2 regions of the Rummeliibacillus sp. JY-2-4R genome follow, and region 2 is predicted to be linked to the other one. Evidence: a T-box and tRNA genes for the amino acid it is inferred to sense, from the RefSeq annotation. Region 2 holds a T-box; the other holds one or more tRNA genes.

Region 1 (7,592 bases), 1.2 Mb from region 2:
GTCCATGACAAAGTCCCTTTATGATGTAGGCAAAGTAGCAGTTGGCGGAACAGTTATAGGCGAGCTGGCTGGAATTTTATTATTATCATGGTTTATGAAAAAGCACGTATTCGACAGAACAAGAGTAAACCTACAAGTAAATTCAGATTTGGCAAAATGGCCAATACTTAAAAAGTTATTAATCCTAAGTATTAGTGTTAGTATGAGCAGTTTAGTATCGCTTGTATATCAATTAGTGGATTCGTTTACTATATATAGTGCATTAAAAGAATTAGGGTTTTCCTCTATAAAAGCAATGGAGACAAAAGGAATATATGACCGGGGTCAACCTTTAGTGCAAGTAGGACTCGTCATTGCATCTTCTCTTTCGCTAGCTATAGTGCCACTTATTGCACATGCATCTAAAAAAAATGATGGTCATAATACTGATCGATTTATAAAGTTAACGTATCGTGCCTCTTTATTATTTGGTATAGCTGCAGCGGTGGGCTTAATACTTGTTATGCCAGATATGAATATCATGTTATTTGAAACTGCCGACTTATCAAACGTTCTATCAATATTTGTATTACAAATCGTCTGGCTCTCATTAATTATGATATTAACTGCAATGCTGCAAGGATTAGATCGATTGAAAATACCCGCATTGTTATTAATTTTAGGAATTATCGTAAAGATCATTTGTAATAAATTATTTATTATGACTTTAGGGATTAAAGGAGCAGCATGGGCAGGAAACTTGGGGCTTTTTGCAACGACAGTTGGGCTTATATGGTATTTCAAAAAGACAAAGAGTATTCGTTTTGCAACAAATCATTTTTATAGTGGTGTGGGGGTTGCAACGCTTTTAATGGGGCTTTTTGTGTTATTATTTGCAATTCTAGTTGAACCTATCATTGTACCTTCAATACCTGAGCGAATACGAGCGGTAATCCTTTGTCTATTTAAAGCAGGAATTGGTGCCTTTGTCTTTTTAACAACCATCGCTAAGCTAAACGTGCTATCTGTTAGGGACTGGTATCTATTGCCTTTAGGCCGACATATGGCCAATTATCAGCTTTTTTTACATCGAAAAAATAAATAAAATAGGTGATTAACATGAATCAACTTACAATCATTGGTTTAGGCGCAGGAGATTTTGAACAATTACCAATTGGCGTCTATAGGAAATTAAAACAAGCAAAAAAAATATGTGTACGAACAAAAGAGCACGCAGTATTAGACGAATTGGCAAACGAAGGCGTTGTGTTCGAAAGTTTTGATGCAATCTATGAAAAACATGATGACTTTCTTCCTGTTTACGAGGAAATTGTGGCAACATTACTTGAACTTTTAGAAACAGGAGATATCGTCTATGCGGTACCAGGTCATCCTCTAATGGCTGAAATGACAGTCCAATTGCTTATACAAGCTGAAAAGGAAGGAAAGGTACAATTAAAAATTGAAGGTGGCCAAAGTTTTTTAGATGCTGTATTTGGTGCACTTCGAATCGATCCAATTGAAGGTTTTGAATTAGTGAATGGGACTACATTCTCTATTCATCAAGTCAATATGTATAAGCATTTACTGATTGCACAAGTTTACGACCAAATTAGTGCTTCAGAAGTTAAACTTACATTATTAGAAAAGTATCAGCCAGACTATCCAGTTACTATTGTGACAGCTGCAGGATCAAAAGATGAAAAAATCCTCACTGTACCATTATATGAATTAGATCATGTAGCTGAAATAAATAATCTAACTACAGTTTACGTACCACCGATTGAGCAAAAAGAAGATGCATTACGTGAATGGTCTACATTCCGTGATATTATATCAACTCTGCGTAGTCCAGAAGGTTGTCCGTGGGATCGTGCGCAAACACATGAAAGTTTAAAACGCTATATGTTGGAAGAGGTTCATGAGTTTTTACAAGCGATTGATGAGCAAGATGATGTTCATATGATTGAAGAACTTGGCGATGTATTGTTGCAAGTATTCTTACAAGCTCAAATTGCAGAAGACTCAGGATTTTGGAATCTAGAAGATATCTTAGAAAGTATTGCAGGTAAAATGATTCGACGCCACCCTCATGTCTTTGGAAATGTAGAGGTAAATAGTGTAGAAGATGTCAATGCAAACTGGGAAAAGATTAAGAAAAAAGAACACCAAGATGACCAAGAAGAACCACTTTTAAAAGGTGAATATCGTGCAACTTCATCATTGCAAACTTCTTATAACTATCAACGTAGAGCAGCAAAAGTTGGGTTTGAATGGCCAACTATTGAAGGTGTTTGGAACAAGGTAGAAGAAGAGTGGAAAGAGTTCCGCCAAGAAGTAGAAAACGGAACACAGGAAACAAGACTTGATGAATTTGGTGATGTATTATTTACACTTGTAAATTTAGCGCGGGTATATAAAATTTCAGCTGAAGATGCAATGCTCCATGCAAATAAAAAGTTTGCTAAGAGATTTGGACACGTTGAACAAAAAGTCATGGCAGGAAAAAAAGATTTTAAAGAATATTCTTTGGAAGAGCTAGATCAATTTTGGCAAGAAGCAAAACAAGAAGAAAAGAGGATATAATTATGAGACTAGATAAATTCCTGAAAAATTCCCGATTAATTAAACGTCGTACACTTGCAAAAGAAGTAGCAGACCAAGGTCGTATTACTATTAATGGAAAAGTAGTGAAAGCAAGCAGTGCCGTAAAAGTGGGAGACGAATTAGCTATTCGCTTTGGACAAAAAATAGTAACAGTACGAGTAGAAGAGCTATTAGATATAGTGCGTAAAGAGGATGCAGCGAAAATGTACACAATCTTAAAAGAAGAAAAATTAGATAGAATTGAACCTGAATTCATTGATGATGAAGATTAAAGAGTAAGTATAATTTGAAAAAAAACGCAAGAATAGTTAACTACATATTCTTGCGTTTTTTAATTGTTTTTTAATGTGTTTAATAGGGTATAGTTGTATGAGATTTCTGCGTAAATTTCTAGTTAAGACGGATTCTTTTATTTTCCACTTCATCTTCATATTTTAGAATGTCCAAGCATATAGTTAATGGACAGGACAAGGAGGGGAATAGAAGATGACATTTCAACAGGATAACGCGACTTATACAATTCCAACAGGAGATCACTTATTAACCGTTCGAAATCGTAAAAGAATGGATGTAACATCTGTAAAATCTATTGAACGTTTTGATCAAGAGGAGTTTTTAGTACTCACCTCTCAAGGACATTTGCAAATTCGCGGAGAAGAATTAAGAATTGTACATTTAGATGTAGATAAGGGGTTACTTACACTAGAAGGTACTGTAAAAACCCTACAATATGATGAAGAGGACAGTGGACTATCCCGCGGAATTTTGCATAAATTATTTGGATGACAATTTCAGAACAATTCCTTAGCATAGCATCACTAATTATTAGTGGTGTTATAGGAGCAGCTTGTATTGATTTGGTAAGAAATCTTAGTTATTACGGGCCACCGAAATCATTACGGCGAAAAGGCTACATCATATTTGAAATATCTACATGGATTTTTCTTGGGATTGGCACATTCCTATTGTTAATGATTGTAAGAGATGGAGAATGGCATTTTGTGGATTTCCTCTCGCAATTATTGGGCTTTTGCATATATCAGTTATTTTTGCAAAGACTCTTCCGATTTGCTGGACGAGTCTTCAATCGATTAGTGATTCAACCCATTTGGTTTATCTTCCATTTACTCGTGACTACCATACGACAAATCATTCGACTAATTATAGCAATTTTCAAAATCCTTATGTTTCCAATACTATATATCGTCAAAAAGTTTAAAAAGAAACCTCTTAAAAAATAGGTAAAAGTTAGATATAATAGCATTGATATGTAAATAGTGAGGATTATATTCAAAGGGAGGGTACCCGCATGTCACAATCATCTAAACAACCAAATAAAAAAACTACCCAAATGCCAACAGACTACACTAAAATTGAAACTCAAAAAAATAAGGCAAACCGTAACCGCAAAATTGGCTTATATCGACGCTTAACAGTTATGGCAATCGTGTTTGCTCTTATTGCAGGTTCCCTCGTCTTCACTTTGATTAAACAAAAGCAAGTGTTAGCAGAGAAAGAACAGCAAAAAGTTGAGCTAAAACAGGATTTAGCAAAGCAAAAAGAAAAAAAAGAGGACTTGAAGATTCAAATTGCTAAATTAAAAGATGATGACTACATCGCTAAGCTCGCACGAAAGGATTTATTCTTATCTGAAGATGGAGAAATTATTTTCTCAATTCCAAAATCGCAAGAAAAAGATAAGAAAAAAACAGATTCAAAAGAGTAGTCTTATTGACACTCTTTTTTTGTTGGATATAATTAAAGATAAGATTCACTAAAAGAATTACAAATTGATCATGGGCTTTTAAGCCGCTTACACATTTTAAGGAGGAGCATTTTTTTTATGTCAATTGAAGTGGGCAGCAAGGTACAAGGTAAAGTAACAGGTATCACAAATTTTGGAGCATTCGTGGAGCTGCCAAATGGCTCAACAGGTCTTGTTCATATTAGCGAGGTTGCTGACAACTATGTAAAAGATATTAATGACCATTTGAAGGTTGGAGAAATGGTTGAAGTAAAAGTTATGAATATTGAAGCTGACGGTAAAATTGGTTTATCAATCCGTAAAGCAAAACCTCAAGCAGAACGACCAGAACGTCCTCAACGTTCACGCCACAATAACAATCGTTCAAATGATCGTGGCGAAAATCGTCAACCGAAAGAAAACTTTGAACAAAAGATGGCACGTTTCTTAAAAGATAGTGAAGATCGTCTTGCAACATTAAAACGTGCACAAGATTCTAAACGTGGTGGCCGTGGCGCAAGAAGAGGGTAACTTGCTGGCTATTTTAATCGTAGAAAAAGTGTTTTATTAATATTTATAGGCTATCATATAATCGTAAAAACGATTATATGATAGTTTTTTTTTACAATTTAATTATCGACAAATATAAAAGAAGCTTCCAAAGTGAATGGAAGCTTCTTTTTCTTATAAGTAATAGATCATATCTACATAAATTTATCTAAAATATGGCGGCAGAGGGGATCGAACCCCCGACCTCACGGGTATGAACCGTACGCTCTAGCCAGCTGAGCTACGCCGCCTTCGTGAACAACCTAATTCATATTACAAGAATTATAAAATGAGTGTCAAGCGATTTTTGTTAAAATACTTTAGACTATGCTATTTAACGTCGAACGATTTTTGGTCCGTACTTTCACAAACAGACAAACTTTACACAACCTTCCAGGTATACTAGCAGAAATGTATATTGGAGGTTATGTGACGATGAGAAAAGCATTCGTACAACCAAACAAACTATCGATCCCTAATGTAGCTGTAAGTTTCAAACAACAATACCCCTTGTTATTTGCTGTATCGTTATGTTTTGCTGCTTTTTTGTTATCAAAAGCTGTACTATTCGAAGCAATTGTGCCGTTCTTTTTGCCAATATTAGCGGTAGCCCTAAAAAATCACCGAGATTATTTTATTTGGGCACTCATTGGAGGAATAATTGGTAGTTTTACACTTGGAATTGGTGAACTATCCATTCATGTAATTGAATTGCTGCTCTTTTGTCTATTTATGAAAACCTTTATACGTAGATGGCCATTAGCAATTGTTGTTGGTATCACTATCTTCCTCACACAAATTGGGTGGCAGATGTTCTCGTACCATGGAAATCCACCGATGATGATACTATTATATGTTGGATACGAAAGTATATTATCAATTTTCATGACTTTATTTTTAACTCAAGTTTTATTGCCAATGCCTGCTCTATGGACAGCTACGTGGTCTTTGGAACGTATGGGAGCAGGATTAATTGTTTTATCTATCATCCTAACTGCAACAAATAATATTGTTTGGAATGTATTATCGCCTACTTATATAGCATTGCAGTTCATTATATTAGTTGCTGCATATGTAGGGGGTGTCACGTTATCAACAGCCATTGCTGTTTTGATGGGGACAATCATCAGTCTTTCTCATTTGTCTTTTAGTGGAATGATTGCTGTATATGCCTTAACAGGACTCTGTGCAGGAGTATGTAATAGATTAGGAAAGTTTGGCATCATTTTAGGAAGTGCTATTGCAACAGCATTTTTTGCTCTTTATGACGCTACACTTCCTATCGATAAAACATATTTCACAGCATTAGCAGTTGCTACTCTACTATTTCTTACGATGCCAAAAAGTTGGCTGCAATATTGGCAACGTCAATTATATCCAAATCATGAAGATGTATTGTTAGAAAGGCAGCGCTGGCTCACTGAAAAAGTAACAATGAAATTAACCAATTTTAATGACTTTGTTGTATTCATGAAGGAACTAGTGAATGATCGTTTTGGAGTAACTGAACAACATGAAGCTATGGAAATTGAAGCAAGGCCTTTATCACCTTGCGAAAGTTGTTATAAATACGAAAAGTGTTGGGGAGCCGGAAGAAATGAAATGGAACAACTTGTACAACAATGGCTAATGGCAGAAACAATTGGCCATAATGCATCTAGGATACAATATAGTGATAAAATTAAAAATAGATGTGTTCGATCGACCCTATTCCTAAGTGCATTAGCTGAATTTGTTTCTAAACAACAACTTAGTGGGCAATTTCAACATGGTAAAAAGATGATTGCTTTACAGTTAAGAGATATGTCTGCACATATTGATAGCGTAATGAAAGACATGACAAACGATACTGTATCATTTCAGCAACAAGAAGATATACTGGTAAATCGATTTAAAGAAATCGGCATTGATTTCTTCCAAGTTGATATATTAAAAAACGATCCAGGAAGTAGAAAGGTCGTATGTTGTATTCCGTATAAAAAAGCACAATGGGAAACAGATCAAATGGTTGCGGAAAGATTAATACTTCCTGTTTTACAGGAGGTATTTAAAGAGCCGTTTGAAATTCACCAAACAATAAAGAAAACCAAACCATATTCACATTTGCAAATTACTTTCCAATCCGCAATCCGCTTTTCGATGCAATATGATGTATTATCCATGTCAAAAAACAATACGATGTATTCAGGTGATTCACATGCAGTATTTTCTCTCAATCCGGGATTAACAGCTATTATGTTATCCGATGGCATGGGACACAATAAGCGTGCGCATAAAGAAAGTAGAAAATTGATACGTTTAATGCGAGAATGTTTAAATCACCAAATGTCTCCAGAAACAGCAATGCACACGTTACATTATGTTATGTCACTAAAACAAGAAGAGATGTATGCAACAATGGATTTTGCGTTAATCGATTTGCAAAACGGTAAGTTATGGTCATGGAAAGCCGGCAGTATGGCAACCTATTTAGTAAGAGGGAGAGAAGTAACTAGGGTTGAAGGTGCAAGTGAACCATTTGGGTTGTTTTCTTCATTTTCAGTAGAAGCAGAACAAAGAAATCTAAAAGCTGGAGATATCATATTTATGTGTACTGATGGACTATTCTTTGAGGATATGCCATGGGAACAACAAGAAAAACTACTTCGTTATAGCTTGCTTCAAAACAGAAGCCTTCCAATTCACGAGATTTGTCCAGAAATATTGAATACTT
Region 2 (7,592 bases):
ATATCCCAGGCGCTGTAAACTTTGACTGGGAACAGTTAAAACAAAAAGGATTCCTAGCTCCAAATGATGCTCTTTTAGATGTTGTTTCTAAAGATGAACCCATTACTGTCTATTGTGGAAGTGGTGTAACAGCTTCGCCACTATATGCAGTATTAAAAGAGATGAATTATGAAAATGTTCAACTATACACGGGAAGCTTCAGTGATTGGATTTCGAAATATGAAGTCGAAAAAGGGTAGTATAGATAATTAATCTGATATCGGTTATATAGCCGATATCAATACATAAAAAATTTAATAGAAAGTGGGGTTTAAATGTTTTTATCCAGTCAAAGGAAGTTTACTAAAGTCCTAAGTATCACTGCAATAATTTCAGTTTTAGCTTTCACTAGTTTTTCTGGAATAGAAATAAAACCATTATCAGCACAAGCTGCATCAACAGAAGAAAAAGTAACAAATGAATATATTCTAAAATCAATAGGAAATGTACGTTCTGGTGTTGGAACAAAATATAAGATTTTAAAAACACTTAAGAAGGGTACAACCATAAAACCGATAGTACGTAAGAAAGATTCAAGAAAAGTATATTGGTATAAAATAAAAGTAGGTACAAAATATGGTTGGATTTCAGGTACGCTTTTGACAAAAAAATATATTTATAAAACAAGTGGAGACACGTCTGCTATCTCTCTAAAAGTACCTTATATAAATCAGATGAAGCCACTATACGCACCATTCGGATGTGAAGGAGCAAGCTTACAACAAGCGTTACGATATAAAGGGCATGCTCTAAAAACAAGTTATAAAAAGTTCTTAGATGATATGCCTAAAACAAATAATAATCCATATCAGGGCTTTGCAGGTTCGCCTTACTATGCTGTAAAAGATGTCTTTCAATCGATTTTTCCAAAACCATTAGCAAGCTATGGAAAAAAATATAGTAGTACCGTTAAAGACATATCAGCTTCATCTGCAAAGGATTTAAGAGCTGAATTGAAAGCACATAATCCAATTGTTGTCTATGTCACTTTAGACTTTTCAGCTCCTAAATGGACGAAATGGAATATGGGCACTGCTGGAAAAAACGTCAAAATGGTAGATAATCTACATGTAATGACGCTAGCAGGTTATAGTAGCAAAACCAAACGCTATAAAGTAATAGACCCAAATGATAAAGGTGAATATTGGGTCAACCAATATGAATTTGAACGTGCATACAATGCTTTAAAATATGCAGTAGTTGTTCGATAAAAGAAAGTCCAAAAGTGAAAGAATACCTCACTTTTGGACTTTTTTATGTATAGTTCATTAGATGAAAATTTCTTTGATTCAGAAAATAGAAGGATTTTCTTATTTATTGTCGAATGCTAAGTGATGTGCAAGTATTTTATCAAATAACTTTTTATAAAAAGAGGCGTAATAATGATTTCAAAAGAAATTTTTGTAGAATCAATTACTTCGGAATTGGTAAAAGGATTGACACTATTTGAAAATATTAGCGACAAACAAATTCGTGATTTAAAAGTAGAAGTGGAAAATCGAGAACAACTGATTGAACAGCTAAATGAACAAATTATTGATTTAAAACATTCTATCAAATCATTAACCAAATTAAACCTGAATTTAATTAGTGACCGAAAACGTTTAAAAAAACAAGTAGATGCAAAAAATAAAAAAGTAGATTTCACGGAAGGAATCACCCTTTTACTTTCCGGAAATAAAACAACAGAAGAAAAGGTAGTGTTGATCAAGTATTTGCTTGAAAAGGGTATAGATGATACGCAAACTGAATCTTATATAGAAGAGTTGATGCAACTGATTATTGATGCATTAACTAAATTTGATTTCGAACAGAAAAAGACGATTAAAAGAAGTCTAAAGAAATATGAGCAATTTTATCATCATTTATTTGTTAAAGCTCCACCATTTTTTGTCCGATTAATGCTTCAAGCATATTACGCCAATAGTATGAACGATATGCTAAAAAACTTTCTGGAAGTTTTAGTAGAATCTGAATTGTTATATTCCTATAATGATGAAGATGCATTGAATATTTTAATTTATCAACTTTTTTATAAACAAATTGAAGAGTTTCAATCTAATACAAAGATCAAGTCATTTTATACCAATCAAGATAAAAACTATTCGAAAAAGCTTTTTATTGAATGTGAGCAATATTATGTCCATCAGAATAATCATCACTTTAGAGAAGTTGTAACAATTCTTCAAAATATGAAATCTGAAATTGATCTTTTAAAAGTAGAAATGATGCAATTTGTGTTAAAGAAAATCTTTAAAAAAGAAGCAGTTGAAAATTATTATTCATTAGATAGAAAGCAACAAATAACAACTAATAAAATCAACAAATTTCGCCATCCGCATTATAGTGAGCTAAGAAATTTTGGCTACCAGATAACTGATCGAACAGATGAACAACGATGGTCCGCACTACAAGAATATATGACGATTTACGGATTGGAAGCTACAGTAAATGAACTGACCAGAAGAATCCGATTAAAAATGGGGACTATAGAAGATCAAGAAAGATATGCAAATGCCCTGAATAAATGGAGATTTGATTTAGAAAGATTAAAAGAGACATACTTTGAAAATGATTTTTACTGGCCAGTTCTATAGATAATCAAAGGCTAACTCTTCTGTAGTTTTATGAAAATAGGGAACATGAATATGCATATTATTATTATCATAAAACGAGATAGTTAAAAACTTCTTGAAAAGAATAGCAAAATCGATTAATCTAATTTAGATAGAATTAAGTTGCAAAACATTTGTCACTTCTATCATCACAATACATTGTGGTTTAGTAATTTATTGTGGATTTATTTTCAATAGGATTGATTAATGATTGTTAAGAGTACTTAATAAATTTTTTCGAAATAATTTTTTAGAAAACCGTTGCATTTTTAAAATAAGTCCTATATAATAAATCTTGTCCTTAACGCGGAAGTAGTTCAGTGGTAGAACATCACCTTGCCAAGGTGGGGGTCGCGGGTTCGAACCCCGTCTTCCGCTCCATTAAGAGATGCCGGGGTGGCGGAACTGGCAGACGCACAGGACTTAAAATCCTGCGGTAGGTGACTACCGTACCGGTTCGATTCCGGTCCTCGGCACCATCTTATAACGTAAAATAAATATGAAATGATAGTAAATATTAATATGCGCCCATAGCTCAACTGGATAGAGCGTCTGACTACGGATCAGAAGGTTGTGGATTCGACTTCTGCTGGGCGCACCATAAACGGGAAGTAGCTCAGCTTGGTAGAGCACTTGGTTTGGGACCAAGGGGTCGCAGGTTCGAATCCTGTCTTCCCGACCATATCATTTACATATTGAATATTGGGGCCTTAGCTCAGCTGGGAGAGCGCCTGCCTTGCACGCAGGAGGTCAGCGGTTCGATCCCGCTAGGCTCCACCAATCATATATTAAAATTAATATCATGGCGGCCTAGCTCAGCTGGCTAGAGCGTACGGTTCATACCCGTAAGGTCGGGGGTTCGATCCCCTCGGCCGCCATAAACTCTGGAGGAATACCCAAGTCTGGCTGAAGGGATCGGTCTTGAAAACCGACAGGCGGGTCAAACCGCGCGGGGGTTCGAATCCCTCTTCCTCCTCCATTTAAACTTTATAATATTATCGCGGGGTGGAGCAAATCGCAAACGAAGATTGCGATTAACGTCGAAGCAAGCGAAGCGTGGAAGACGTAACTGCCTAGTGCATAATTTAAATTAAATTCATACCACTATCGCGGGGTGGAGCAGTTCGGTAGCTCGTCGGGCTCATAACCCGAAGGTCACAGGTTCAAATCCTGTCCCCGCAACCAAATGGTCCGGTAGTTCAGCTGGTTAGAATGCCTGCCTGTCACGCAGGAGGTCGCGGGTTCGAGTCCCGTCCGGACCGCCATTAATTTTAAAATTGTGTTAATTTATTGTGGGTCGGTAGCTCAGTTGGTAGAGCATTAGATTGAAGCTCTAAGTGTCGGCAGTTCGATTCTGTCCCGACCCACCATAATAATCATTTGCCGGTGTAGCTCAGTTGGTAGAGCAACTGACTTGTAATCAGTAGGTCGAGGGTTCGACTCCTTTCGCCGGCACCATTTAATTATTCCGAAGTAGCTCAGTTGGTAGCAGCATCTGACTGTTAATCAGAGGGTCGCAGGTTCGAGTCCTGCCTTCGGAGCCATATGGAGAAGTACTCAAGTGGCTGAAGAGGCGCCCCTGCTAAGGGTGTAGGTCGGGTAACCGGCGCGAGGGTTCAAATCCCTCCTTCTCCGCCAGTTCTAAAATGGCCCCTTGGTCAAGCGGTTAAGACACCGCCCTTTCACGGCGGTAACACGAGTTCGAATCTCGTAGGGGTCATATTAAAATCCTTCGGAATTAAATTTCTGAAGGATTTTTTTTTGAAATCAAATGGCATTAATACTGTTCTATATTTTGGTTCTGATTCGATCTTATTGGTTTCTTTACTTAAATTAGGTTCATTGAACGATTGTGGAGTTTTTATCTATTGCTGTCCAAGGATAATAATTATCCAAAATAATATAATTATCCTTAAAATAGAAAGAATAATTAAAATATTGAAAATTTTAATTATTGATGATAGGATTGTGGATAGAATAAAAATTAGCGTAGATAAGGAAGAGTAAGTAAGTGGACTTTTATAGAGAGCTTCTGATGGTGAAAATGAAGCAAATGAAACTTACTGAATATGACCTTTGAGCTTCGTACCGAAATAAGAGTAGGCTACGACGAGAATGGCACTCGTTACAACAGCAGCAGTATGAACGCGTACTGATTAAGGCAAATAGTGTGAGCTATTTGTAAATTTAGGTGGTAACACGGGTATATTCGTCCTAATCGTTTTTACGATTAGGGCGTTTTTTATTTTGAAGGAGGAATGATACATGGCAATTTTTGTTGGAGGAGCTTGGCCGTATGCGAATGGTTCATTACATTTAGGTCATATTGCAGCGCTTTTACCAGGCGATATATTAGCAAGATATTATCGTTTGAAAGGAGAAGAAGTATTATATGTTTCTGGAAGCGATTGTAACGGTACACCTATTTCTATCAGAGCTAAGCAAGAACATACATCAGTAAAAGCGATTGCTAATAAATATCATAATGAATTTGTTGATTGTTTCAATAAATTAGGATTTACCTTTGACTTTTATACACGTACAGATTCAAAACATCATTATGAGTCTGTACAAAATATATTCTTAACATTACTTGAAAATGGATATTTATATAAAGACAGTATTAAACAAGCATTCTGTAAGGTAGATAAACAATTTTTAGCTGACCGTTATGTTGAAGGTGTATGCCCAAACTGTGGCGCTAAGGCACGAGGAGATCAATGTGATAACTGTTCAACTATTTTAGATCCATTGGATTTAAAAGAAAAACGCTGTAAAATTTGCGGAAATGAGCCTGAAATACGGAAAACAGAGCATTTCTATTTTTCATTCAGCAAATTCCAACAAGAATTGGAGATATATTTGGCGCAAGCAGAGAAAAAGCAAAGGTGGCGAGAAAATGCAATTACTTTAACAAGACGCTATTTATCTGAAGGCTTACCCGATCGAGCAGTAACAAGAGATTTGCCAAATGGGATTGATGTTCCTGTTCCAGGATTTGAAGGGAAAAAGATTTATGTATGGATTGAAGCTGTGGCAGGATATTATACAGCTAGCCTCGAGTGGGCGAAACGGCATCAAGAAGATGTATCTAAATGGTGGAACACTGATACAATTTCGTATTATATACACGGGAAAGATAATATTCCTTTTCACACTGTTATTTGGCCGGCAATTTTATTGGGCATTGAAAATGAAGCTCTTCCTACTAAAATTATTTCGAACGAGTATCTAACACTTGAAAAAAGGAAGCTATCAACGAGTCAAAATTGGGCAGTATGGGTCCCTGAAATTTTAAAAGAGTATCATCCAGACTCACTACGTTATTTCTTAACAATCAACGCACCAGAAAATCGTGATTCGGATTTTTCTTGGCGAGAGTTTATTTATAGTCATAATAGTGAGTTACTTGGTGCATTTGCTAATTTTATAAATCGTAATTTAAAGTTTATAGAAAAGTATTTTGAATTGAATGTTCCGCAAGTACAGATAAAAACAGAAGTAAAAGATAAAATAACATCCTTATATGTAACAGTCGGTCGCTTAATTGAAGAAGGGCACTTTAAACAAGCTCTTGAAATGATTTTTGAGACTGTAAGAGCAGCGAATCGTTACTTTGATGAAAGACAGCCTTGGTTTACAGTGAAAACAGATAAGGAACACTGTAAAGAAACGCTCGCTACTTGTATCTATATTATTCAAAATTTTGGACAACTATTGCAACCGTTTTTACCATTTGCTAGTAAAGATATTGGCAAAATGCTAAACAAATCGTTGAATAGTTGGGAAGTGATTAATACATTACCATTGCAAATTTTAAACCCAAAACCATTATATGAACGAATAGACGTTAAACAAATTGAAATTGAGCTTGAAAAATTAAAATGCAAGTCTATTTAAAAAGGTAATTTATACAAGTTTATAGATTTAAAAGCTAATTTAATAAAAAACATATACTATTATTTATCGAATTATGTCATCTTTGATATAATAGGACTAATAATAAAGTTAGAAAGTAGTTGAAAGTATTGAATAACAAGTTCCGTGTAAGTCAAATCCTTGTTTCAAAACAAACGCAAAAAGTAGAAAAAATATATGCTGTAAATACAAAAGGTGAACCTTTTGATTTACTTGAAATTAACGTATTAGAGTATTTTCATATTTTAACGAAAGAACAACTTCAAGAACAACTAAATCAATATCAAATACATGGTAATTTAAAAGTTGATGGACACAGAACTCTCCTTACTTTAGATTCCAGAGAAGATGCTAATCTTTATATTGAACATATCGGTCCTTATTTTAACCAAGTATTATTGTAATTTTGATGAGTAAGGCATTCGTCATAGATTAAATACTAAAAGCATACAAGGGAGACAAATTCATTCATGAACAAGCCTCAAATACAACGTCAAAATTATGAAATACAACCTTTCTTCACTACTTGGTTGCACCCCAAAAAGACAGCTCAATATTTAATAGACCATAAAAAATGGACATATGCATTAATTTTTGTACTTTTAGGTGGAATGGCTACAGGGATTACAGGTTTAGAAGACACAGATTATTATCCTGCTTATCCGACTTGGTTATTGCTAGTCGGATGTATTATAGGAGGACCGTTCCTTGGTTTTATTTCGGTCACGATTAGTACATTCTTTTCATGGGTAGTTGGGAAGATTTTTAAAGGGAAAGGTACCTTTGAAGATGTTTTTAAAGTTACAAGTTTAACATCTATACCAACCATTGCAATTGCACCGATTTTGCTAGTTTGGATGGCGAATTCACCATTAACTTATTTTGATACAGGTGATCTTAAATCTAGTTATTTCACGGTCATAGTAGGTGTAGTGTCTTGGCTCATTACAATATTAATTGGAATATGGGCATTCGTTATTAACGTAGCAGGTATAGCTGTTGCACACCGTTTCTCTAACT

The links. The T-box of region 2 lies ahead of metG (methionine--tRNA ligase). A T-box ahead of a tRNA ligase gene usually reads a tRNA of that ligase, here a tRNA-Met.
Region 1: it has a tRNA-Met gene. The T-box ahead of metG (methionine--tRNA ligase) is inferred to sense a tRNA for this amino acid. The anticodon was not compared.

What each region holds. Positions count from the first base shown of each region.
Region 1 covers NZ_CM132623.1:75,632-83,223, forward strand. The annotation lists gene ACWV26_RS00340 (putative polysaccharide biosynthesis protein) at 1-1,084, shown strand, start outside; gene yabN (bifunctional methyltransferase/pyrophosphohydrolase YabN) at 1,099-2,565, shown strand; gene ACWV26_RS00350 (RNA-binding S4 domain-containing protein) at 2,568-2,858, shown strand; gene yabP (sporulation protein YabP) at 3,073-3,372, shown strand; gene yabQ (spore cortex biosynthesis protein YabQ) at 3,369-3,827, shown strand; gene ACWV26_RS00365 (FtsB family cell division protein) at 3,896-4,312, shown strand; gene ACWV26_RS00370 (S1 domain-containing RNA-binding protein) at 4,430-4,861, shown strand; tRNA gene ACWV26_RS00375 (tRNA-Met) at 5,057-5,130, opposite strand; gene ACWV26_RS00380 (SpoIIE family protein phosphatase) at 5,315-7,592, shown strand, end outside.
Region 2 covers NZ_CM132623.1:1,245,617-1,253,208, forward strand. The annotation lists gene ACWV26_RS05800 (sulfurtransferase) at 1-239, shown strand, start outside; gene ACWV26_RS05805 (C39 family peptidase) at 315-1,250, shown strand; gene ACWV26_RS05810 (hypothetical protein) at 1,422-2,636, shown strand; tRNA gene ACWV26_RS05815 (tRNA-Gly) at 2,961-3,035, shown strand; tRNA gene ACWV26_RS05820 (tRNA-Leu) at 3,045-3,133, shown strand; tRNA gene ACWV26_RS05825 (tRNA-Arg) at 3,179-3,255, shown strand; tRNA gene ACWV26_RS05830 (tRNA-Pro) at 3,260-3,336, shown strand; tRNA gene ACWV26_RS05835 (tRNA-Ala) at 3,359-3,434, shown strand; tRNA gene ACWV26_RS05840 (tRNA-Met) at 3,459-3,532, shown strand; tRNA gene ACWV26_RS05845 (tRNA-Ser) at 3,541-3,633, shown strand; tRNA gene ACWV26_RS05850 (tRNA-Met) at 3,763-3,839, shown strand; tRNA gene ACWV26_RS05855 (tRNA-Asp) at 3,843-3,919, shown strand; tRNA gene ACWV26_RS05860 (tRNA-Phe) at 3,949-4,024, shown strand; tRNA gene ACWV26_RS05865 (tRNA-Thr) at 4,037-4,112, shown strand; tRNA gene ACWV26_RS05870 (tRNA-Asn) at 4,122-4,198, shown strand; tRNA gene ACWV26_RS05875 (tRNA-Ser) at 4,202-4,292, shown strand; tRNA gene ACWV26_RS05880 (tRNA-Glu) at 4,303-4,374, shown strand; T-box leader at 4,636-4,874, shown strand; gene metG (methionine--tRNA ligase) at 4,920-6,554, shown strand; gene ACWV26_RS05890 (hypothetical protein) at 6,683-6,976, shown strand; gene ACWV26_RS05895 (Yip1 family protein) at 7,043-7,592, shown strand, end outside.